DNA from 3 places in the Streptomyces sp. NPDC020996 genome. Region 1 is predicted to be linked to each of the others. Evidence: riboswitches for the same ligand, from Rfam matches in the RefSeq annotation. Region 1 holds a riboswitch; each other region holds the start of a gene.
What was found. Region 1 has a riboswitch for S-adenosylmethionine ahead of AB0G63_RS01565 (ABC transporter substrate-binding protein). Riboswitches for the same ligand answer to the same signal wherever they lie in the genome.
Positions count from the first base shown of each region.

Region 1 (7,300 bases):
CCGCGCCCCTTGAGGGCGTTGCCGAACCGGAGCGGTCCGGCGCCCCACCTGCCTAGTCGAAGGACAAGCCGCCCGTGCGGGTGCGTTTCAGTTCGAAGAAGTCCGGGTGTGTGGCCAGGACGCGGAAGCTGTCGAAGAGTTCGGCCGCCCGTGGCCCGCGCGGGACCGCCCGCAGCACCGGCCCGAACCACACCGTGCCGTCGACGTGCACGGTCGGCGTGCCCACGTAGCCGCCCGACTCCGGCTCGGCGCCCGCCTCGTGGCTGCGGCGCACCGCGTCGTCGTACGACGGGTCGTGCGCGGCGGCGGCGAGGCCGGCGTCGAGTCCGAGTTCGGCGAGCGCCTCGGCGGTCACGGCGTCGAAGTCGCCGGCCCCGCGTTCGTGGATGCGGGTGCCGAGCGCGGTGTACAGGTCGCGCAGGATCTTCTCGCCGTGCCGTTCGGCGGCGGCGACGGCGACCCGGACCGGGCCGATCGACCTGTCGACCAGGTCGCGGTACCAGTCGGGGAGTTCGTTGCCGGTGTTGTGCAGGTAGAGGCTCATCACGTGGAAGCGGAGGTCGAGCGGGCGCTCCCGCTCGACCTCCAGCAGCCAGCGGGAGGTGATCCAGGCGAAGGGACAGGCGGGGTCGAACCAGAAGTCGACGCGGGTGGGTGATCCGTTCGTCATGCCCTCGACGCTAGCCGTCGGGTAGCACAGCGTCTCGGTCCAATCGGGCGCCTTCTCATCGGTCCAATGCGGTTCGGGACAGGCGCGGGTCGCGTCCGCTGGCGGCGAGCGCGCGGTCGAAGGCGGGCGCGTCCTCGGGCACCGGCACCGGATCGGCGAAGCCGTCGTACTGCCGGTAGAGGTCGCCGTGCTTCTCGACCACGCCGAGCACGAAGCGGGCCGCCTCGGGCGAGACGCGCAGTTCCTGGCCGGTGGCGGTGGCGACGTCCCAGCCGTGCACCGCCATCTCCTTGATCACCATGGAGGCGATGTCGACGGCGGGCACCTTCGCCATGCCGAGATCGATCTCGCCCTCCCATGCCGCGGGATCGGCCCAGGCCGCGACGGCGCGCTGGAGCCGGTCGGCGTACGCCTCGGCCCAGTCGGGCTCCGCGGTGAAGTCGCGGGAGGTCAGTTCCTCGGGGAGCTGCTTGCGCAGCGCGCGGTGCTCCAGGCCGTGGGAGGTGTAGAGGACCCAGTGGTTGACCAGCGCCCGGACGTCCCAGCCGGGGCAGTGGGTGGGGTCGCTCAGCCGGTCCGCCGGGACGCCGCGCGCGATGCGGGCAGCCTCGGCGGCGCATTCGGCCATGTGGGCGTGCAGCTCGTCGGTTCCGGGGTTCAGGTCGTCGTGCGTCATGCACACCACGCTAGGGACAGCCCGCCGAGGACTCTTGAACAAACGCGACACCCGCCCCGGCGTACCCGCTCACAGGGCCGATGGCCGTGGATACAGCGCGCGGTCGCCGAGCCGGAACGCTTCCGACAGGCAGGCGCCCCGGTCGAGTCCGGCGCACCGGCGGAGGTACACCTGCGCCGCATGTGAGGCATGTCATGAAAAGAACACCAATGAGAGTGACCACCAGGCGAGACCGGACCGTCCTTCCCTACAATTCCTATCGGTTTACTAGGAAAAGGTTGACGGCCCGTCCGTCGGATGCGGAGGATGCATGTATGTCTTCCGCGCAGCAACGACTCGCTCGTCGTCGGCACGTCGACTTTGTTCACGCCGGCAGCGTCCCCCGCCATTGCATGTGAGGCACGCGCCCCACACGCCGCGAGTGCCACTCCGCTCCTTCTCCCTCATTCCAGGTGGTCAGGCGAACCCACCCCACTGGGCCTGACGACCCGACGTACTCATGAAGGACGACCGTCATGACCACGGGACTTCCGGCCCAGGCCACTCCACCGGATGCACCGCCACCGGACATGCGCCGTCTCCGCCTCGTGGACGACACCGCGCAGAGCGACACGCAGGAGGGTGGTTCCCCGCCCCTGGTCGGCTACCTCATCCTCGTTCCCGAGGGCACCGATCCGGCCGGGCTCTTCGCCAAGGGCGTGACACGGCCCGAGATCCGACCGGTCGCCTACACGGACTCACCTCCCGTGCGGCAGACGGGAGAGGGAGTCGTCCGGGTCGACACCGGACGACATGTCGCAGAGGTGGACGGACGTGAACTCGACCTGAGCTACCTGGAGTTCGAGCTGCTCGCCCACCTCGTTCGGCAACCCCACCAAGTGCACTCGCGCGAGGCGTTGATAGCCGGCGTCTGGGGCTACGACCACATCGGCGACGGCCGCACCGTGGACGTCCACATCGCGCGCCTGCGCCGCAAGCTGGGCAGCGCACACCGGCACCGGATCGTCACCGTACGGGGCGTGGGCTACAAGTACGTGCCCGACCAATGAGAGATTCTCAACACCGCCTGCGACTCACGAACTTGAGGAGGTCACCGCCATGGGCGTTGCCACTGCGCCGTCCGGATCCGCCGGGAAGTCCGACCGGACCGGGCCCGGCCGTGCGCACTGGCTGCACGTGGCTCGCGAGACGGCGGAGGACCTGACCACGGACGCGGCGGCCAGGGAGCACGCGGGCAAAGCCCCGTTCGACGAGGTGTCCCGGCTGCGTGAAGCCGGGCTGCTGACGCTTCTCGTGCCGGCCGAGTCCGGGGGAGGCGGCGCGGACTGGACGACGGCGTACGCCGTCGTCCGGGAGATCGTCGCCGCCGACGGCGCCATCGGGCAACTGCTCGGCTGTCACTACTTCCTGTCATGGAGCGCCCGGTTCTTCGCCCAGCCCGCCGCCGCCACCCGGATCGAACAACAGTCGGCGACGCAGCAGTGGTGCTGGGGCGGCGGTCTCGCCCCGCAGGAACTGCCTCTGACCCTGACCAGGAAAGGCAGGGGCTACGTACTTGACGGTCGGCAGAGCTACACCACCGGGGTCCTGGTCGCCGACCGCCTCGCCGTGCGGGCCGAGCGGGCCGACACCGGCGAACCGCTCGTCGTCGTCGCCGATCCCGCCCATCGCCGCGTGCGGATCTACGGCGACGCGGACACCTTCGGCCAGCGGCTCGCGGCCGGCGGCAGCGTGGAGTTCGACGCCGTGCCGATCGCCGCCCACGACGTACTCGGCTCCCTGTCCGCAGACGACGACGTGCTGTCACCCCAGGCCGCTCTCACATCACCGATCGGACGCCTCCTGTCCGTCCAACTCCTTCTCGGCATTGCCGAGGGAGTGCTCGCCGAGGCCCGTGAGTACACCAGGGCGGGCCGTTCGTCCTGGCATCCTGCCCGGCCGGGCGGCTCTCCTGAGGATCCGTACGCGCTGACCGCCTACGGAGAGCTCACCGTCCTCACCCGTGCCGCCTCCGCACTCACCGGTCAAGCGGTGGAAGCCGTGCACGGCGGCCTGGCACGCGGCGAGGACCTCACCTACGACGAGTACGCTGACATCTCGGTCCTCGTGACCATGGCCGAAGCCGCCGCTTCCAGAGCCGCGCAGGAATCCACCACCCGCGCCCTCGACGTCATCGGCTCCCGCTCCGCTTCCGCGCGGCTGGGCTTCGACCGCTTCTGGCGCAATGCGAGGACCCACACCTTGTACGAGCCTGCCGCCCAGCGGCTCCGCGACGTCGGCGACTACTTCCTCAACGGGGCACACCCTCCGTTCGTCCTGCCTGCCTGACCCGGAGGCCGTGGAGCGCCTGGACGTCAGTCGGCCCCGGACCTGATCCAGGGTCAGGGCCCGTCTTGACGCCGGAAGAACTGCCGATCTACGGTGAGCGCGAGCTACGAGTTCCGGTGATCAAGCCCTGGCTGGCCGGACGGCAACCCTCGACGCAGTGGGGTGCCCCAGGTGAAGGCTCGGCGGATTTTCTCATTCTGCAAGTGCGCTCACTCGGCCCCGAGGCGGGCCAGAACCCGGGAGGACGGCATGGCTGGAGCCTTGATGCTGTGCTCCCGGCTTCATGTCGATCTGCTGCTGGTGTCCAGCTGTCTGTGTACGGGCTGATCCACCCCTCCTCGGGCCGGCAGACCTGCCACCCGCCCGTTTGACCCTCTCCACCTCCTTTCTCCCTTTCCCACGTGACCGGCACGCCACGGCACAGCCCTGCGTCACGGCTGCCTGCGCACCCCCGATACGGAAGCAGAGATTCCTGATGGCACTGCACAACGGCCCGACACCGGACAGATCCCTCCGGTCCGGCCTCGGCGCGATATCCCTCGGCACGGCGTTCCTGGTGGCGCTGACCGGCTGCACCAGCAGCAAGGACGGCAGCACCGCGAGCTCCGCCGCGGCGATCACCGTCGGTACGACCGACCAGGTCACCAGCCTCGACCCGGCCGGCTCGTGGGACGCGGGCTCCGGCACCGTCGAGAGCGAGGTCTTCGCGACCCTGCTCAGCCAGAAGAACGGCTCCGCGGAGGTCTCCCCGGATCTGGCCACCGGAATCGAGCTGACGGGACCCAAGGAGTACACCGTCACGCTCAAGAAGGGCCTGAAGTTCGCCAACGGCCACGAACTCACTTCGTCTGACGTCAAGTTCAGCTTCGACCGGAATCTGAAGATCGCCGACGAGAACGGACCGTCGTCGCTGCTGTACAACCTCTCCTCGGTCGCCGCCCCGGACCCGGCCACCGTCGTCTTCACCCTCAAGTCGGCCGACGACACGCTGTTCCCGCAGGTGCTGTCCACGGCCGCCGGCTACATCGTGGACGAGCAGGTGTTCCCCGCGGACAAGATCCTCGACGACAAGTCGATCGTCACGGCCAAGCCGTGGAACGGGCCGTACGGCATCCAGAGCTACGACAAGAACTCGCTGGTGTCCTTCACCGCCAACGCCGAGTACCAGGGCCAGTTGGGCACGCCGAAGACCAAGAACGTCCGGCTGAAGTACTACACCGACGCCGGCAATCTGAAGCTCGACGTCCAGCAGGGCACCATCGACGCCGTCTACCGCACGCTGACCACGACCGACCTGGACGACCTCGCCAAGCAGAAGGGCGTCAAGGTCCACACCGGTTCCGGCAACGGAATCCGCTACATCGTCTTCGACCTGGCCGCCCAGCCCTACGGCACCAAGACCAAGAACGCCGACGCGAAGAAGGCGCTCGCCGTCCGCCAGGCGGTCGCGGACTCCGTCGACCGGTCCCAACTCGCCCAGCAGGTCTACAAGAACACCTACCAGCCGCTGTACAGCTCCGTCCCGGACGGACTGACCGGTGCCACCCCGTCCTTCAAGTCGCTCTACGGCGACAAGAAGGGCGGCCCCGACAAGGCCGCCGCGGCGGCCCGGCTGAAGGCGGCGAAGGTCAGCACACCGGTCACCCTCAACCTCCAGTACAACAGCGACCACTACGGCTCGTCGTCGGCCGACGAGTACGCGCTGATCAAGACGCAGCTCGAAGCGACCGGGCTGTTCAAGGTGAACCTGCAGTCCACCGAGTGGACCCAGTACGGCAAGGACCGCGTCAAGCATCTCTACCCGCTCTACCAGCTCGGCTGGTACGCCGACTACCTCGACGCCGACAACTACCTCTCGCCCTTCTACTCGGCCAACAGCTGGGTCGCCAACGGCTACGACGACCCCGCCGTGCGCACGCTGATCAAGAAGGAGGAGACCGAGACGGACGCCGCCGAGCGGACCGAACTGCTGAAGCAGGCACAGGACAAGGCCGCCGCCCAGGTGCCGCTGCTGCCGCTGCTGCAGGGCTCCACCGCCATCGTCACCCGCACCGGCGTCAGCGGCGTGCCGGACGAGCTGGACGCGACGTACCAGTTCCGCTGGGCCGGGCTCTCGAAGAAGTGAGCACCCTGACGCAGGAGACCCCCGGCGCCGTCGCCACCCCGGCCGACGGCGCCGCCGGGTACGGGTTCGCCCGCTACCTGGCGGTCCGCTTCCTCCTCATCATCCCCACCGTGCTGATCCTGGTCAGTCTGGTCTTCTTCCTGATGCGGCTGACCGGCGACCCGATCACCGCCGCCTTCGGCGACCGCCTCACCCCGGACCAGCTCCAGGCCAAGCTCCACCAGGCGGGCTACGACCGGCCGTTGTTCACCCAGTACCTGGACTACCTGCGCTCGCTGGCCACCGGCGACTTCGGCCGCACGGTCACCGACAACCAGCCGGTGACGCACGTGCTCGGCACGTACGGCGCGGCGACCGTCGAACTCGCCTGCTACGCACTCCTGGTGGCTTCGGTCATCGGCGTCCCGCTGGGCATGGTGGCGGCCTCCCGCCGCGACCGGGCGCCGGACGCGGTCCTGCGCCTGTTCGCGATCCTGACCTACGCCACGCCCGTGTTCTTCGTGGGTCTGCTGCTGAAGCTGGTCTTCGCGATCCGGCTCGGCTGGCTGCCCTCGTCGGGCCGGGCGAGCACCGGCGTACAGCTCTTCCTGCAGGATCAGACGAGCACGACCGGCGTGTATCTGATCGACGCCGTGCGCAGCGGCGACGGGACGGCGATCGCGGACGTGCTCCGGCACGCCGTACTGCCCGGACTGGCACTGGGCCTGCTCGTGGCCGGCGTGCTGCTCCGGCTGGTGCGCACGAACCTGATCGGGACGCTCTCCACCGAGTACGTCGAGGCCGCTCGCTCCCGGGGAGTGGCGCCGCTGCGCCTGGTCACCCGCCACGCCACCCGGCCCGCGCTGATCCCCGTCGTCACCGTCCTGGGACTCCAGGTCGCCGGGCTCCTCGGCGGGGCCGTGCTGACCGAGACCACCTTCGAGTGGAAGGGCCTCGGCTACGAGCTCGCCCACTACCTGACGGCCCGTGACTTCCCGGCCGTGCAGGGCATCGTGGCCCTGTTCGCCGTCGTCGTGGCGGTGACGAACTTCCTCGTCGACGTCGTCGCCGCGCTGATCGACCCGCGAGTGAGGTACTGAGACATGGCCCTGGTTCTCGTACGACGGCTGCCGCTGCGTCTGCGGACGGGCGCGGGGGTGCAGCGGGCCATGCTGCTCACCGGCCTGGTTCTGACCGGCCTGTTCGTCCTCACCGCACTGCTGGGACCGTGGCTCGCCCCGCACGGCTACGCCCAGCTCCGCGACGGTGAGGGCCTGTTCGGCTCCCAGCAACAGCCGAGCGGCGCCCACCCGCTGGGCACCACCATCGCGGGGTACGACGTGCTGTCCCGGACGGTCTGGGGCGCGCGGACCGCGCTGCTGATCATCCTCGCCTCGCTGCTGCTGTCGGTCGTGCCGGGCACCGTGCTCGGCCTGGTCTCCGGCTACCTCGGGGGCAAGCCGGACCGGCTGCTGGTGGGGCTGGCGGACGCCCTGTACGCGTTCCCTCCGCTGCTGCTCGC
Region 1 covers NZ_JBFADM010000002.1:44,145-51,444, reverse strand. The annotation lists gene AB0G63_RS01585 (DsbA family protein) at 53-670, opposite strand; gene AB0G63_RS01580 (TIGR03086 family metal-binding protein) at 726-1,346, opposite strand; gene AB0G63_RS01575 (winged helix-turn-helix domain-containing protein) at 1,862-2,395, shown strand; gene AB0G63_RS01570 (acyl-CoA dehydrogenase family protein) at 2,445-3,674, shown strand; SAM riboswitch class IV at 3,777-3,886, shown strand; gene AB0G63_RS01565 (ABC transporter substrate-binding protein) at 4,150-5,799, shown strand; gene AB0G63_RS01560 (ABC transporter permease) at 5,796-6,878, shown strand; gene AB0G63_RS01555 (ABC transporter permease) at 6,882-7,300, shown strand, end outside.

Region 2 (7,300 bases), on a different contig from region 1:
GGTCACCGAAGACGTGCAGCGGCTCTCCGGCACGGCCGGCCGCCTCCTGCTCGGCGCGGATCTCGGCGACGATCGCGCGGGCCTGGTCGGTGTCGTGCGGGGTGACGTAGCCGACGTCGGCCTGGCGGGCCACCAGCCGGTAGGGGACGGTCTGGTGGGCGAGGGCGGTGACGAGCGGCTGGCCCTGCGGCGGGCGCGGGGTGATGGAGGGGCCCTTGACGCTGAAGAAGCGGCCCTCGAAGTCGATGTAGTGCAGCTTGTCGCGGTCGATGAAGCGGCCGGTGGCGACGTCCCGTATCTCCGCGTCGTCCTCCCAGCTGTCCCACAGGCGGCGCACGACCTCCACGTGGTCGGCGGCCTCGTCGAAGAGGTCGGTCACCACGGGGTCGTCGTAGCCGTCGAGGTGCCCGATGGTGCGGCGGCCGAAGTGGTCGGCCTCGTGCGGCCGGGCGGTGATCTGCACCCGCAGGCCGGCGCGGCCGGTGCTGACGTGGTCGAGGGTGGCGATCGCCTTGGAGATGTGGAACGGCTCGGTGTGGGTGGCGATCACGGTCGGCACCAGGCCGATGTGCCGGGTCAGCGGGGCGATGCGGGAGGCGGTCAGGACGGCGTCGAGGCGGCCGCGGACCTGGTCGGTGCGCCCGTCGAGGTCGAAGGGGTGCGAGGACTGAAGGCCGAGGCCGTCCTCGAAGGTCACGAAGTCGATGAGGCCCCGCTCGGCCTCGGCCACCAGACCGGCCCAGTACGCGGCGGTGAACAGTTCCCTGGGCCGGGCCACCGGTTCGCGCCAGGAGGCGGGGTGCCAGCCGGTGCCGTCCAGGGCGACGGCGAGGTGGAGGGCGGCCGGGGAGGGTGCGGTGGATGAGGTCACGGGGTGCCTTCCGGTGAGTCCGAAGTCCGTACGGAGCGCCGGCCCCCGCGCGGACGGGGGCCGGCGGCGGGCGAGCGCGGTGGGAGGGGGCGCCCCCGGCCATGGGCCGGGGGCTGCCGGGTCCCGCCGGTCAGGAGTTGTCCAGCGGCAGTCCCGGCGGGTTGACCAGGGACTTGGCGACCGCCTCGTTGGAGAGGTTCCAGGCGGCCAGCCACTTGGCGTACTGGCCGCTGTCGATGAGGTGGTTGATCGCGTCGGCGAGGGGCTTCGCCAGGCCGCTGTCCTTCTTGGCGGTGGCCGCGATCAGGCCCTGCAGGTCGGCGCCCGCGCCGGAGAACTTGCCCGCGTTGCGGGTCGGCTGGGGCGTCTTGGCGACCTGGGTGATGTGGTAGGCGATGCCGGGGTTGGGGCCGAAGTAGGCGTCGATCTTGCCGCTGCCCAGGGCCAGGTAGGTGCTGTTGCTGTCCTGGAAGTACTTGACGGTGAGCTTCTTGCCCTCGCTCTCCAGCTTCTTCTTCCACTCCAGCAGGATCTTCTCCTGGTTGGTGCCGGAGCCGACGGCCACGGTGAGGCCGGCCAGGCTGCGGTAGTCGCCGTCGAAGTTCCAATTGCTCTTCTCGGGCACCTCGAAGGCGAGGTTGTCCTGCCGGTAGGAGGCGAACTCGTACTTCTTCTTGCGTTCCTCGGTGTCGGTGACGTTGGAGAAGGCGACGTCGACCTTGCCGCTGTCGATGCCGACGAAGAGGTTCTCCCAGGTGGAGTTCTTCAGTTCGGGCTTCAGGCCGAGGACCGCGGCGACGAGGCGGCCGAGGTCGGGCTCGGCGCCGGTGAGGGACTTCTGGTCGCTGCCGACGTACGCCAGCGGCGGGAAGCCGGACGGCAGCGCGCCGACGCCGATGACGAGCTTGCCGGACTTGCGGACGGAGGCGGGCAGTTCGGCGCTGATGGACTTCACCTCGGCGACCTTGAGAGTGGTCTCCTTCGCGGCGCCGTTGGACAGCCGTCCCACGGTCACGGACCCGGCGGCGGTGCTGCCGGTGCCGGTGGCCGCGTCACTGTCGCCGCCGCAGGCGGCGAGCCCGGCGGCGAGGGCGGTGACGGCGGTGGCCGCCGTGAGGCCGCGCAGCAGGTGACGTCGGGAGAGGTGGGAAGGCATGGCTGTTCCTTGTCGTTCGGTGAGGGTGTTGCTGGTGGTGCCTGTGCTACGGGGGTGGTGGTCTGGGGGGCGGCCGGTTCAGAGGACCTTGCTCAGGAAGTCCCGGGTCCGCTCGTGCCGGGGGTTGTCCAGGACCTCGGCGGGCGGGCCCTGCTCGACGACCCGGCCTTCGTCGAGGAAGACGATCCGGTCGGCGATCCGGCGGGCGAAGCCGATCTCGTGGGTGACGATGACGAGCGTGGTTCCGCTGCTCGCCAGGTCCTCGATGACGGCGAGGACTTCGCCGACGAGTTCGGGGTCGAGGGCGGAGGTGGGTTCGTCGAAGAGGATGACGCCGGGGCGCAGGGCGAGCGCGCGGGCGATGGCCACGCGCTGCTGCTGGCCGCCGGACAGCTGGCGCGGGTAGGCGCCGGTCCGGTCGGCGAGGCCGACCCTGCCGAGCAGTTCGCGGGCGAGTTCCCGTGCCTCGGCCTTGGCGAGCCGGCCGGTGGCGACGGGGGCGGCGGCCACGTTGTCCAGCACGGTCAGGTGCGGGAAGAGGTTGAAGTTCTGGAAGACGAAGCCGATGCGGCTGCGCTGGGCGAGGATGGTCCGCTCGCTCAGCTCCCTCAGCCGCTCGCCGTGCCGGCGTACGCCGATCAGCTCGCCGCCCACGCTGACGTGGCCGATCTCCGGCTTCTCCAGGTGGTTCATCACCCGCAGCAGGGTCGACTTGCCGGAGCCGGACGGGCCGAGGATCACGGTGACCTCGCCGGGGCGCACGGTCAGGTCGATGCCGTCCAGGACGCGGTGGGCGCCGTACCACTTGTGCACGTCGTGCACCTCGACCGCGGCGGGCCGGGTGCTGAGGGTCTCGGCGGTCATACGGCGGCCTCCCTGCGCGCACGGTCCCGCAGGTCGCGCAGGCCGGTGCGGAGCTTCTGCAGCGGCGTCGGCGGCAGGGAGCGGGTGGCGCCCCGGGCGTAGTACCGCTCGACGTAGAACTGGGCGACGGACACCAGGCTGGTCAGGATCAGGTACCAGACGGTGACCACCAGCAGCAGCGGCACGATGTCGCCGGGGTAGGTGCTGCCCATCGTCTGCGCGGAGCCGAACAGGTCGAGCAGGGACACGTAGAAGACCAGCGAGGTGCCCTTGATCAGGCCGATGAGCTGGTTGACGTAGTTCGGGACGATCGACCGCAGCGCCTGCGGGAGGACGATCCTGGTGAACTGGTAGCTCTTGGGCAGGCCGAGCGCCGCGGCGGCCTCGTGCTGGCCCTGGTCGACGGAGAGGAGGCCGCCGCGGACGACCTCGGCGGCGTAGGCCGCCTCGTTGAGGCTGAGGCCGACGACGGCGACCACCATGTCGGTGGCGAGCCGGGACTCGTCGAAGGTGAAGAAGGCGGGCCCGAAGGGGACGCCGAGGCTCAACGTCTGGTACAGGGCGCTGAAGTTGTAGAGGAACAGCAGCACCACGATCAGCGGGATGGAGCGCAGCGCCCAGACGTAGGTCCAGCTGACCGCGCGCAGCACCGGGGACTTCGAGAGGCGGGCCAGGGCGAGGAGGATGCCGCCGAGCAGGCCCAGCACGGCGCTGTAGGCGGTGACTTCGAGGGTGATGAGGAGCCCGTCGAGGATGGTCGGCCGAAGGAACCAGTAGCCGAAGCGGTCCCACTGGTAGAAGGGGTTGGTCGCCAGACCGTGCACGAACTGGGCCACGAGGACCAGGACGACCGCGGTGGCGATCCAGCGTCCGGGCCGCCGCAGCGGCTGGACGCGCTGTGCGGACAGGGTCTTTGACGGTGTGTCGGCGGGCGGTGCCCCGGCGAGGGACACGGCGCCTGGGAGTTCACTCATGGAGGGCTCCGGCTGGGTCGGACACCCCCGGACCGTGACGGCGTGTGCCGCGACGGCGAGCGGCGCATACGCGCGGGCGTACGGACCGGGGGCGGAAAGGACAACGGCACACCGGGCGGGCGGTGTTCGTCAGGGATGCGCGGGCCGCTCAGGCCGGTGGCCGGCCTGGGGGCCGAGTCTGCCGGTGCTGGTGGTCAGCCGTGGCAGCGGGCGCGGCCCGGTGCGGTACACAGTGCGCTGCTGACGCGCAGCAGATCGACGGCGCGGTCGGCGACGAGCGGCTTCGCGCACGGCGGTACGCAGCTCAGGGGACGGCGTGTCACCGTCCTGAAAGCTGCGTACATCTCGTCACCGTCACTGTTCCGGCCCTGCGGGCCTCGCGCTTACCGAAAAACGTCATCCGGTCCGGTCGTCACCTGGGGCACCCCACCGCTGAGCGAGGGTTGCCGGTCAGCGAGCCAGGGCTTGGCGCTGACGCTCATGACCGTTGTGAGCCGCAAGTCAATGCGCTCGGCCCGGCCGATGTCAACACCGGTCCACCAGGTGGAACGGTCAGGGGGTGTGGGCGGCCCAGTCCAGGATCCGGACGGCGGCTCCGGCGTCCTCCAGGCCCCGGCAGCGGGCGTGGTGGCGGCGGGCGATGCCGTCCAGGTCGAGGTGCGGTCCGAAGGCGGGGTGGGCGGTCAGGCGGCGGGCGTAGGCCCACAGGGCGGGGTGGGCGGCGACGCGGTGGACGGCGGAGGCGTCCAGGTGGTTGCGGTGCACCGTGTCGAGCAGCACCAGCGCGGACCACAACTCGACGTCGGCGGCGGTGACCTGATCGCGGATCAGGTACGTGCGCCCGTCGAGCCACCGCTCCAGGGCGCCCAGCGTGGTGAGCAACTCCTCCAGTGCGGCGGCGCGTTCGTCCGGCCCGGTGTCCGCGGCGCCGGCCCGCTGCGCGGCGCGTTCGATGCCGTGCGCGCACATCCGCTCGACGGCCTCGATCTCCGACTCCGCGCCGCGGGGGTACGGTGAGGGGCGGCCGGCGCCGAAGCCGCGGGCGAGGTCGCGCATGATGTCGGGGGCGTGGGTGCTGACGATGCGCCCGGACCAGTCGTCGCCGAGCACGGGTGCGACGGCGGGGCCGCCGTAGCGGTGGGCGCTGGCGTCGTACAGCGGGCGCAGGGCGTGGTAGCCGCCGTCGGGCAGGTCGGGGACGGCGGGCAGGACGGTGACCGGGCAGACGGCGTCCAGGCCGAGCAGGGTGTGGGTGACGGCGATGCGCAGGCCGTCGGGACACGCGGTCGACAGGTACAGGCGGTAGCGGAGCGGGACGGCGTAGTGACCGCTGCGGGCGTCCCTGCCGATCCGGCCCCGGAAGGCGGTGCCGGGCTCGGCGGACGCGTGGGCGGCCAGTGGTGCGATGGACATGACTCTCCCCGGGAGCGGGCGCGGACGTGCGCGCGGCGGAAGCGACGTCGGGCGGCTCGGCCGTAGGCACCCCTGTGCGCCGGCGCGGCGCGGCTCTGGGTCGCGCCGACGCGGATGGGTACGGCTCAGCGCAGAGGGGCGATCGCGCTGCACACACGCAGCAGATCGATGTGGCGGCGGGAGGTCAGCAGAGGCGAACGGCCCACGTGCGCGGTGACCCACTCGAGGCGCCTCATGCCATTCCCTACCCGTTCACTAGGATTCCCCTCTGGAGTGTCGGTCCGGGCGCGAGTGGCGTCAAGGGGCTGTCCATCAGGTGGCCGTCGCCGGTGGACCTCGGCGGCACGGCGGGGTTTCGCGGGCGGCCCGGCCCCGCCCGGCCGGGCGGCACGCGGCAGCCGCAGTGCGGGGTGCGGAGTCGCGCGACGCCGGAGGCTACGGAAAAAGGGGTCTCCGCGAGCTTCCGCCCGCGAAGACCCCTTCGCGCCGTCGGGACGACAGGATTTGAACCTGCGACCCCTTGACCCCCAGTCAAGTGCGCTACCAAGCTGCGCCACGTCCCGGCGCGCGTCACCCGGCCGAGCCGCGTGATCGTGCAGGTCAACCCTACCGCATACGGGCGGTCGTACCGAGCCGTCCCCGGGCGGCACCCGCCCCGCGGCGCGTGCGCGTGCACCGGACGCCGGACTCCTCCCCCGCCGCCGGGACCGATACCGTCTACCCGCCGCCCCCCGGGCAGGCCATGCACGACGTGGCACCCGGCACCGCGAGGCGCCGGGGGACGGGCGCCGGGTGAGGGGTGCCGGGTGACGGGCGCCGGGTGCCGGGTGAGGGGTGACGGGTGACGGGCGCCGGCTGACGGGCGCCGGGGCCCGCCTGTCCGCGCGGCTCGGGTGGCCTGATCCCGCACTCGGCCGCCCGTCCGCACAGGTCGCGCCACACCGTAACGCCGAAGACCGGCCGGAGGCGCTCAGTGGGCGGCGACCAGTTCCTGGCCGGCGCTGCGCCTCGCGCCGCTCCCGGAGCCGCGCAGCGCCGCGATCCCGATGAAGACCATGGACGACACGCCGGCCAGCGCGAAGGCGGTGAAGCCCCAGTCGCCGTGGCCCGCGGCGAGCAGCTGGCCGCCGAGCCACGGGCCGAAGACGGCGCCGAAGCGGCCCATGCCGGAGGTCCAGCCGACGGCGGTGGCCCGGCTGTCGGGCGTGGAGCGGATCGACACCGTCGCGTAGATCATCGTCTGGGCGCTGTTGAGGAAGACGCCGGTGAGGAAGACGACCGCCATGGTGACGCCGGTCGGCATGTGGACGCTCAGCAGGAAGACGCCGGCGGCGGTGAGCGCGAACCAGATCGCCGAGATGCGCGGGGCGCCGAAGCGGTCGGCGGCGCGGCCGGCCACCAGCATGCCCACGATGCCGCCGAGGTTGAAGACGACGACGAAGGTCAGGGCCGAGCCGAGCCGGTAGCCCTCGCCGCGCATCAGGGTGGGCAGCCAGGTGGCGACGCCGTAGACGAGCAGCAGACCGCCGAAGGAGGCCAGCCAGTACAGCAGGGTCTGGACCCACTCGCCGCCGCGGAACAGGCCCACCAGGGCGTCGAAGCGGTCGGCGGCCGTCTTCCTCTCGGCCGTGGCGGGCAGCTCCACGTCGTAGCGGGCGGCCAGCGCGCGGGCCTCCTCGTCGCGGCCCTTGGCGACCAGGAAGCTCAGCGACTCGGGCAGCATCTTCGCGAGCACCGGGGCGAACAGCAGCGGCGCCACGCAGACCCAGAAGGCGGCGCGCCAGCCGGCGGGCTCGATGAGCCACTTGGCCACGTAGGCGGAGAGGATGCCGCCCGCGTGGTGCGCGGTCATCAGCAGGCCGATGACGATGGCGGCGCGGCCGCGCGGGGCGTAGTCGGAGACCATGCTGATCGCGGTGGGCAGCAGGCCGCCGAGGCCGACGCCCGCGAGGGTCCGGCCGAGGCCGAAGACCTCGACGCTGCCCGAGATCGCGCAGACGCCGGAGGCCAGCGAGAACAGGG
Region 2 covers NZ_JBFADM010000011.1:149,507-156,806, reverse strand. The annotation lists gene AB0G63_RS11350 (LLM class flavin-dependent oxidoreductase) at 1-871, opposite strand, end outside; gene AB0G63_RS11345 (ABC transporter substrate-binding protein) at 1,002-2,027, opposite strand; gene AB0G63_RS11340 (amino acid ABC transporter ATP-binding protein) at 2,106-2,891, opposite strand; gene AB0G63_RS11335 (amino acid ABC transporter permease) at 2,888-3,865, opposite strand; SAM riboswitch class IV at 4,240-4,351, opposite strand; gene AB0G63_RS11330 (glutathione S-transferase C-terminal domain-containing protein) at 4,418-5,278, opposite strand; gene AB0G63_RS11325 (putative leader peptide) at 5,404-5,514, opposite strand; tRNA gene AB0G63_RS11320 (tRNA-Pro) at 5,768-5,841, opposite strand; gene AB0G63_RS11315 (aromatic acid/H+ symport family MFS transporter) at 6,249-7,300, opposite strand, start outside.
Region 2: another riboswitch for S-adenosylmethionine. It lies ahead of AB0G63_RS11335 (amino acid ABC transporter permease); the one in region 1 lies ahead of AB0G63_RS01565 (ABC transporter substrate-binding protein).

Region 3 (7,300 bases), on a different contig from region 1:
GCTCACCGGCAAGGTCGAGGTGGACGTACTCGACGACCTTCGACGAGCGGGTCACGTCGAAACGCGTGAGGTTGCCGCAGAGGGTGCAGCGCCACCGCGTCGTGGCGGTCGGCAGGGGAACCGTCATCGTGACTGTGCTCTTTCCTTCTCGGTCTTCCATTGTCGGCGACGCCCCGGCCCGGCGGGGCGTGTGGCGGTAACCCTACGGCCTGGCAGGTAGTCGCCGCTGGTCCGTCCACGGCGGCGAGGCGGTCTGGGCTGATGCGTCCGCTTACGTCATGCTCTGTGTTCGTGATCGGCGACATCATCGGCAACTGGAGCGGGACCGTCGGCAGAGCGATCCGCGCTCCCTCGGCCCCGGTGACGTACGGGCTGATCGTCCTGTGCTGCCTGATCTTCCTGATCGGCCCGGCGGCGGGCCTGAATCCCGCCTACGGCTCCGGGGACGCGCTGCTCGCCGCCCAGCGGGCCTACTTCCGCCGCTGGGGCGTGGTGCCCGCGCAGCTGTTCGAGGGCTCGGCGCGGGCCGCGCTCACCCCGGCCACCGCCCTGTTCGTCCACGGCAGCTGGGTCCACCTGCTGGGCAACATGCTCTTCCTCTACGTCTTCGGCGTGATGACCGAGGAACGGATGGGCCGCGTGCGGTTCACCCTGTTCTACGTCGGCTGCGGCTACCTCGCCCTGCTGGGCTACTCGGCGGCCAATGCCTCCTCGGGGCAGTCGCTGGTCGGCGCGTCCGGGGCGATCTCGGCGGTCCTCGGTGCGTTCCTGTACCTCTTCCCCGGGGCACGGGTGACCAGTCTCCTGCCGTTCCTGCTGTTCCTGCCGCTGCGGTTCCCGGCGTGGGTCGTACTGCCGTTCTGGGCGGCCCTGCAGTGGGTGGCGGCGGGGCGGGCGGCCGAGGGGCCCGGCGTGGCCTATCTGGCGCACCTGGTGGGCTTCGGGCTGGGGTTCGTGCTGGCCTGGGCGCGGTTCGGGGAAACAGGGGGGCGCGTAGCGCGGCCTCGGAAGGGCGGTGACGGGTGACGGGCGGGCTAGAGTGAAATCCGCCCGAGTTCCGGCCACCGAGGGAGAGAACCAGCCGTGATCACCGCGATCGTCCTCATCAAGACCAGCGTGGACCGGATCCCCGAGATCGCGGAGTCGATCGCCAAGCTGGAGAGCGTCAGCGAGGTCTTCTCCGTGACCGGCACCTACGACCTGATCGCCATGGTGCGGGTCAGGCGGCACGAGGACCTGGCGGAGGTCATCCCGGGGCGCATCAGCAAGATCCCGGGCGTGGAGGCGACGGACACGCACGTCGCCTTCCGCACCTACTCGCAGCACGACCTGGAGGCGGCGTTCGCGATCGGCCTCGACTCCTGACCGCCGCCCCACGGGCGCTGCCGGCTCACACCGCGGGGACGCAACGGCCGTCCTGCGTCCGGTAGCGCAGCTTCGCCCCGTCGCGCACCAGCTCCCGCACGGCGTCGACGAACCGCTCCACATGCTCGTCGGGCGTTCCGGCGCCGAAGCTGACCCGGACGGCGTTCAGGGAGTTCTCGCCCGGCGCGGCCTCGGGGGCGCCGCACTCGCCCTGGGTCCGCGGGTCGCTGCCCAGCAGGGTACGGACCAGGGGGTGGGCGCAGAAGAGGCCGTCGCGGACGCCGATGCCGTACTCGGCGGACAGGGCGGCGGCGAAGTGGGAGCTGTTCCAGCCCTCCACGACGAAGGAGATGACGCCGACGCGGGGCGCGTCGTCGCCGAACAGCGACAGCACCCTGACCTCCGGGACCTCGGCCAGTCCTGCTCGCACCTTGCCGATCAGGTACTGCTCGCGGGCCACCAGCGCGTCGAAGCCGGCCTCGGTGAGCGCCTTGCAGGCCGACGCGACCGCGTAGGCGCCGATGACGTTGGGTGAGCCCGCCTCGTGCCGGGCGGCGCTGTCGTGCCACTCCACGTCCACTCCCCCGTCCGCGCGCCGGGTCACCCGGCGGCTGGCGCCGCCGCCCGCGAGGTACGGCTCGGCCGCGCGCAGCCAGTCGGCGCGGCCGGCCAGGACGCCGGAGCCGAAGGGGGCGTACAGCTTGTGGCCGGAGAAGGCGACCCAGTCGACGTCCAGGTCGCGGACGCTCACCGGGTGGTGCGGGGCGAGCTGGGCGGCGTCCAGGACGATGCGGGCGCCGTGCGCGTGGGCGGCGGCGGCCAGCTCGCGCACCGGCCACAGCTCGCCGGTGACGTTCGAGGCGCCGGTGACGCAGACCAGGGCGGGTCCGTGCGGATCGCGGGCGGCCAGGGCGCGCTCCAGGGTCTCGACGGCCTGCCGCGGGCTGCGCGGGGCGTCGAGGAAGGTGACGCGGGCGTTCCGCCACGGCAGCAGCGAGGCGTGGTGCTCGGTCTCGAAGACGAAGACCTGGCAGCCGGCCGGGAGGGCGGCGGCGAGCAGGTTGAGCGAGTCGGTGGTGGAGCGGGTGAAGACCAGCTGGTCGTCGGCGCGGCAGTCGAGGAACTCGGCGACCGTCCGGCGGGCGTTCTCGAACAGGTCGGTGGACAGCTGGGAGAGGTAGCCGGCGCCGCGGTGGACGCTGCCGTAGTACGGCGCGTACGCGGCCACGTCGTCCCAGACGCGCTGCAGGGCGGGCGCGCTGGCCGCGTAGTCGAGCGCGGCGTAGGCGACCTCGCCGCCGGTGACGAGCGGGACGGTGACGTCTCCACCCAGAACGGGCAGCGGGGTGCAAATGGACTGGGTGGTGGCAGCGGTGCAGACGGACATGGCGAACTCCTGTGAAAGGCAAGGGGATTCACCGCGCGAGCGGGTACGGCTCAAGCACGGGAAAGGTGAAGGGGGTACGCGGAGGCGGGGCTCTACGCCCTATCGCATTCGCTTGCTCACAGAAGGCTCCTCGACGACCAGGACCCCTGGTGTGCGAGGGGTCCGCGCTTGCCGTGGACCTCGCTGCCCACGGCCTGGTCTTCACCCGGGGCACCCCGCCACGGACGGAGGGTTGCCGGACAGTCGGCCGGGGCCGTATGACTGTCACTCATGACCTGGACAGGAACGTACGCGAGGTGATCGCGGTCCCGCAACTCCTGTCCGGATCGCGGGACCGCGCGCACCTCGGTCAGGCGTTGCTGGCGGCCACCCAGCGCTCCAGTGTGCGCTTGGCCGCGCCGGAGTCGATCGACTCCGCGGCCTTGGCCATGCCCTCGCGGATCTGCTCGGCGAGCGACCCCGGGCCCGGCTCCAGGGCCACCAGTGCCGCCGCCGCGTTCAGCAGCACGGCGTCCCGTACGGGCCCCGCCTCGCCTTCCAGCAGCCGCCGGGCGACCTCCGCGTTGTAGGACGCGTCAGCGCCCCGCAGCGCCTCCACCGGCACCAGGTCGATGCCGACCTCGCGCGGGTCGAAGACCTCCTCGCCGACCTTGCCGTCGCGGACCACCCAGACCCGGGAGGTGGCGGTGGTGGTCAGCTCGTCGAGGCCGTCGTCACCGCGGAACACCAGCGAGGAGTGGCCGCGCTCGGCGAAGACGCCGGCCACGATCGGCGCCATGCGCGGGTCGGCGACGCCCACCGCCTGCGCCTTGACCTTCGCGGGGTTGGTCAGCGGGCCGAGCGCGTTGAACACGGTGCGGATGCCCAGCTGCCCGCGCGCGGCGCCCGCGTGGCGCAGCGCCGGGTGGAACTTGATCGCGAAGCAGAAGGTGATGCCGGCCTCCTCGGCGACCGCCGGGACCCGCTCCAGCGGCAGCTCCAGGTTGACGCCCAGCTTCTCCAGGACGTCGGACGCGCCGGAGGCGGAGGACGCGGCCCGGTTGCCGTGCTTGACGACCTTCGCGCCCGTGCCGGCCACCACGATCGACGACATGGTGGAGATGTTGACCGTCTTCGCCCCGTCGCCGCCGGTGCCGACGATGTCGACGGCCGCGCCCGGCACCTCGATGACGTTGGCGTGCTCGTACATGGTGCGGACGAGTCCGTTGATCTCCTCGACGGTCTCGCCCTTGGCCCGCAGGGCCACCACGAAGCCGGCGATCTGCGCGTCGGTCGCCTCGCCGCGCATGATCAGGTCCATCGCCCAGGCGGTGTCGTCGGCGCTCAGGTCACGGCCGGCCAGCAGGCCGTTCAGCAGGGCGGGCCAGGAGCGGCCCGCCGCGGTGTCGCCTCCAGCGGGGGTCACAGCGCTCATAAGGCCGCTCCAGACGTCGTAGAAGAGAGTGTGCCTCCACCCTATCCAGCCGCGGCACGGCACAGGGCCCCGTCCGTAGACCGGACGGGGCCCTGTGCGGGGCGTGGCGACGCCTCAGCGATCAGTGGTGGCCGTGGCCGCTCGTGATCTCCTTGTACTCCTCGACGGTCGGCTTGGCGATCTGCGACTCCTCGCCGTAGTACGCCTCGCTCAGCTTGGCGCGCAGCTTCTGGGAGCTCCTCACCTTGCGCTCGACGCCGTTCTCGTCGACCGTCGGGCCGATCTGGAGCGGCTTGTACTGCTCGTGCGCCGTGAGGGTGTGCAGCTGCTCCTGGCTGAGCGGCTCGTGGACCTCGATGAACTCACCGTGCGGCAGGCGCTTGATGATGCCGGCCTCGCGGCCGTGCAGCACCTTCTCCTTGTCCCGGCGCTGCAGGCCGAGGCAGATCCGCTTGGTGACCACGAACACCAGCACCGGCACGACGAAGAACGAGATCCGCACGAACCAGGTGATGGCGTTGATCGACAGGTGGAAGTGCGTGGCGATCAGGTCGTTGCCGCCGCCGATCAGCATCACGAAGTACCAGGCGATCCACGCGGCGCCGAACGCGGTGCGCGTCGGGGCGTTGCGCGGGCGGTCCAGGATGTGGTGCTCGCGCTTGTCGCCGGTGACCCAGGACTCGATGAACGGGTAGACCGCGATCGTGACCAGCACCAGCGGGAAGATCACCAGCGGGATGAACACGCCCAGGACGAGCGTGTGGCCCCAGAAGTTGATCTCCCAGCCGGGCATCGTGCGGATCAGGCCCTCGGAGAAGCCCATGTACCAGTCGGGCTGGGCGCCGGTGGACACCTGGTCCGGACGGTAGGGGCCCAGGGCCCAGATCGGGTTGATCGAGGCGATCGCCGCGATGGCCGCGATCACGCCGAAGACCAGGAAGAAGAAGCCTCCGGCCTTCGCCATGTACACCGGCAGCAGCGGCATGCCGACGACGTTGTTGTTCGTCTTGCCGGGGCCCGCGAACTGCGTGTGCTTGTGGTAGAAGACCAGGATCAGGTGGCCGACCACCAGGCCGAGCATGATGCCCGGCAGCAGCAGGATGTGGATCGAGTAGAAGCGGGCCACGAAGTCGCCGCCCGGGAACTCGCCGCCGAAGAGGAAGAACGACAGGTACGTGCCGACGATCGGCACGGACAGGATCGCGCCCTCCATGAAGCGGACACCGGTGCCGGAGAGCAGGTCGTCCGGGAGCGAGTAGCCGGTGAAGCCGGTGAACATGCCCAGGACGAACAGCAGGAAGCCGAACAGCCAGTTGATCTCACGCGGCTTGCGGAACGCGCCGGTGAAGAACACGCGCATCATGTGCACGAACATGCCGGCGAGGAAGATCAGCGCGGCCCAGTGGTGGATCTGCCGGATGAGCAGGCCACCGCGCACGTCGAAGGAGATGTGCAGGGTCGAGTTGAACGCCTCGGACATCAGCTGTCCCTGCAGCGGGACGTAGCTGCCGTGGTACGCCACCTCGTTCATCGAGGGGTGGAAGAACAGCGTCAGGTACACACCCGTGAGGATGATGATGATGAAGCTGTACAGGCAGACCTCGCCCAACATGAACGACCAGTGGTCGGGGAAGATCTTGCGCATGTTGGTCTTGGCCAGGGAGTAGATCCCCAGCCGGCCGTCGGCCCAGTCGGCGAGGCGCTCGCCACCGGAGGCCTTCCCGCGGGCGCGGGACTGTTGGTTCGTCGTAGTACTCATCCGCGCTCCCAGAAAGCAGGACCGACGGGCTCCTCGAAGTCGCCGAGCGCCTGGAGGTAGCCCTCGTCGTTCACGCCGATGCGCAGCTGCGGCAGGGCGTGACCGGCGGGGCCGAAGATCACCCGGGCACCGTCGGAGAGGTCGAAGGTGGACTGGTGGCAGGGGCACAGCACGTGGTGCGTCTGCTGCTCGTACAGCGAGATCGGGCAGCCGACGTGGGTGCAGATCTTGGAGTAGGCCACGATGCCCTCGTGCGACCACTCCAGCTCGCGCTTGTCCTTGATGTTGTCCGGCTGGAGCCGGACGATCATCAGGGCCGCCTTGGCGATCTCTTTCTGGAAGTCCTCGTCCTTCTCCTCCAGGCCCTCGGGCTTGGCGAAGGTGAGCGAGCCGACCGCGACGTCGGAGGGGCGCAGCGGCTCGTTCGTGTTCATGTTGACGAGCAGCTTGCCCTTGGACCACATGGTCTGGCGCAGCGAGGTGCCGGGCAGCGGACCGAGGTCGCGCAGCAGCACCAGGCCGGACAGCGGCACCAGGGTGAGCGCGCCGAGCATCGTGTTGCGGATCAGCTTGCGGCGGCCGATCACCGACTCCTTGGCGCCCTGCTTGAAGTCCGCGTGGACCTTCGCCCGGACCTCGGGGGAGGCCTCGATCGGGTGACGCTCGTCGACGATCTCCACGTCCGACATCAGGGTGCGGGCCCAGTGGACCGCGCCCGCGCCGATGCAGAACAGCGCCAGTCCGAGGGTCAGGCCCAGCGCGAAGTTCATCGCGCTGATGTGCCCGATCGGGAAGACGTAGATCGACTTGTCGTCCGGGACCGCCACGTAGGAGGCGATGAAGCCGATGGTGGCCAGCATCGACACCGTGAACAGCAGGGCGACCGTGCGCTCGGACCGCTTGGCGGCCCGCTCGTCGATGTCCTGGATCCGGTGCTCGTGGGGCGGCAGGCCGGGGTCGGCGAACGGGTCCTTCTCGTCCGCGACGCTCACCGCGCCCAGCGCGGTCTCCTGCTCAGCGGGCAGGTTCTCTTCTGGAATGTCTTGGCTACTCATGACTTCTTGGCCTTTGCGGTCCGAGCGGCGACCCAGACGGCGACCGCGATCAGCGCGCCGAGTCCGAAGACCCACGCGAACAGACCCTCACTGACCGGACCGAGTCCGCCCAGCTCGAGGCCACCGGGGCTCTCGGTCTTGTCCCCGTTGACCGCGTTCAGGTACGCGATGATGTCCTTCTTGTTCTGCTCCGACAGCGTGGTGTCGGGGAACGACGGCATGTTCTGCGGGCCGGTCTGCATGGCCTCGTAGATGTGCTTCGGGTTGACGCCCTCGAGGCTCGGCGCGAACTTGCCGTGCGTCAGCGCACCGCCCTTGCC
Region 3 covers NZ_JBFADM010000005.1:236,028-243,327, forward strand. The annotation lists gene AB0G63_RS06315 (hypothetical protein) at 1-127, opposite strand, end outside; partial or broken gene AB0G63_RS06320 (rhomboid family intramembrane serine protease) at 262-1,087, shown strand; gene AB0G63_RS06325 (Lrp/AsnC ligand binding domain-containing protein) at 1,084-1,365, shown strand; gene AB0G63_RS06330 (aminotransferase class V-fold PLP-dependent enzyme) at 1,391-2,752, opposite strand; SAM riboswitch class IV at 2,912-3,028, opposite strand; gene trpD (anthranilate phosphoribosyltransferase) at 3,102-4,166, opposite strand; gene AB0G63_RS06340 (cytochrome bc complex cytochrome b subunit) at 4,288-5,925, opposite strand; gene AB0G63_RS06345 (Rieske 2Fe-2S domain-containing protein) at 5,922-6,980, opposite strand; gene AB0G63_RS06350 (c-type cytochrome) at 6,977-7,300, opposite strand, start outside.
Region 3: another riboswitch for S-adenosylmethionine. It lies ahead of AB0G63_RS06330 (aminotransferase class V-fold PLP-dependent enzyme); the one in region 1 lies ahead of AB0G63_RS01565 (ABC transporter substrate-binding protein).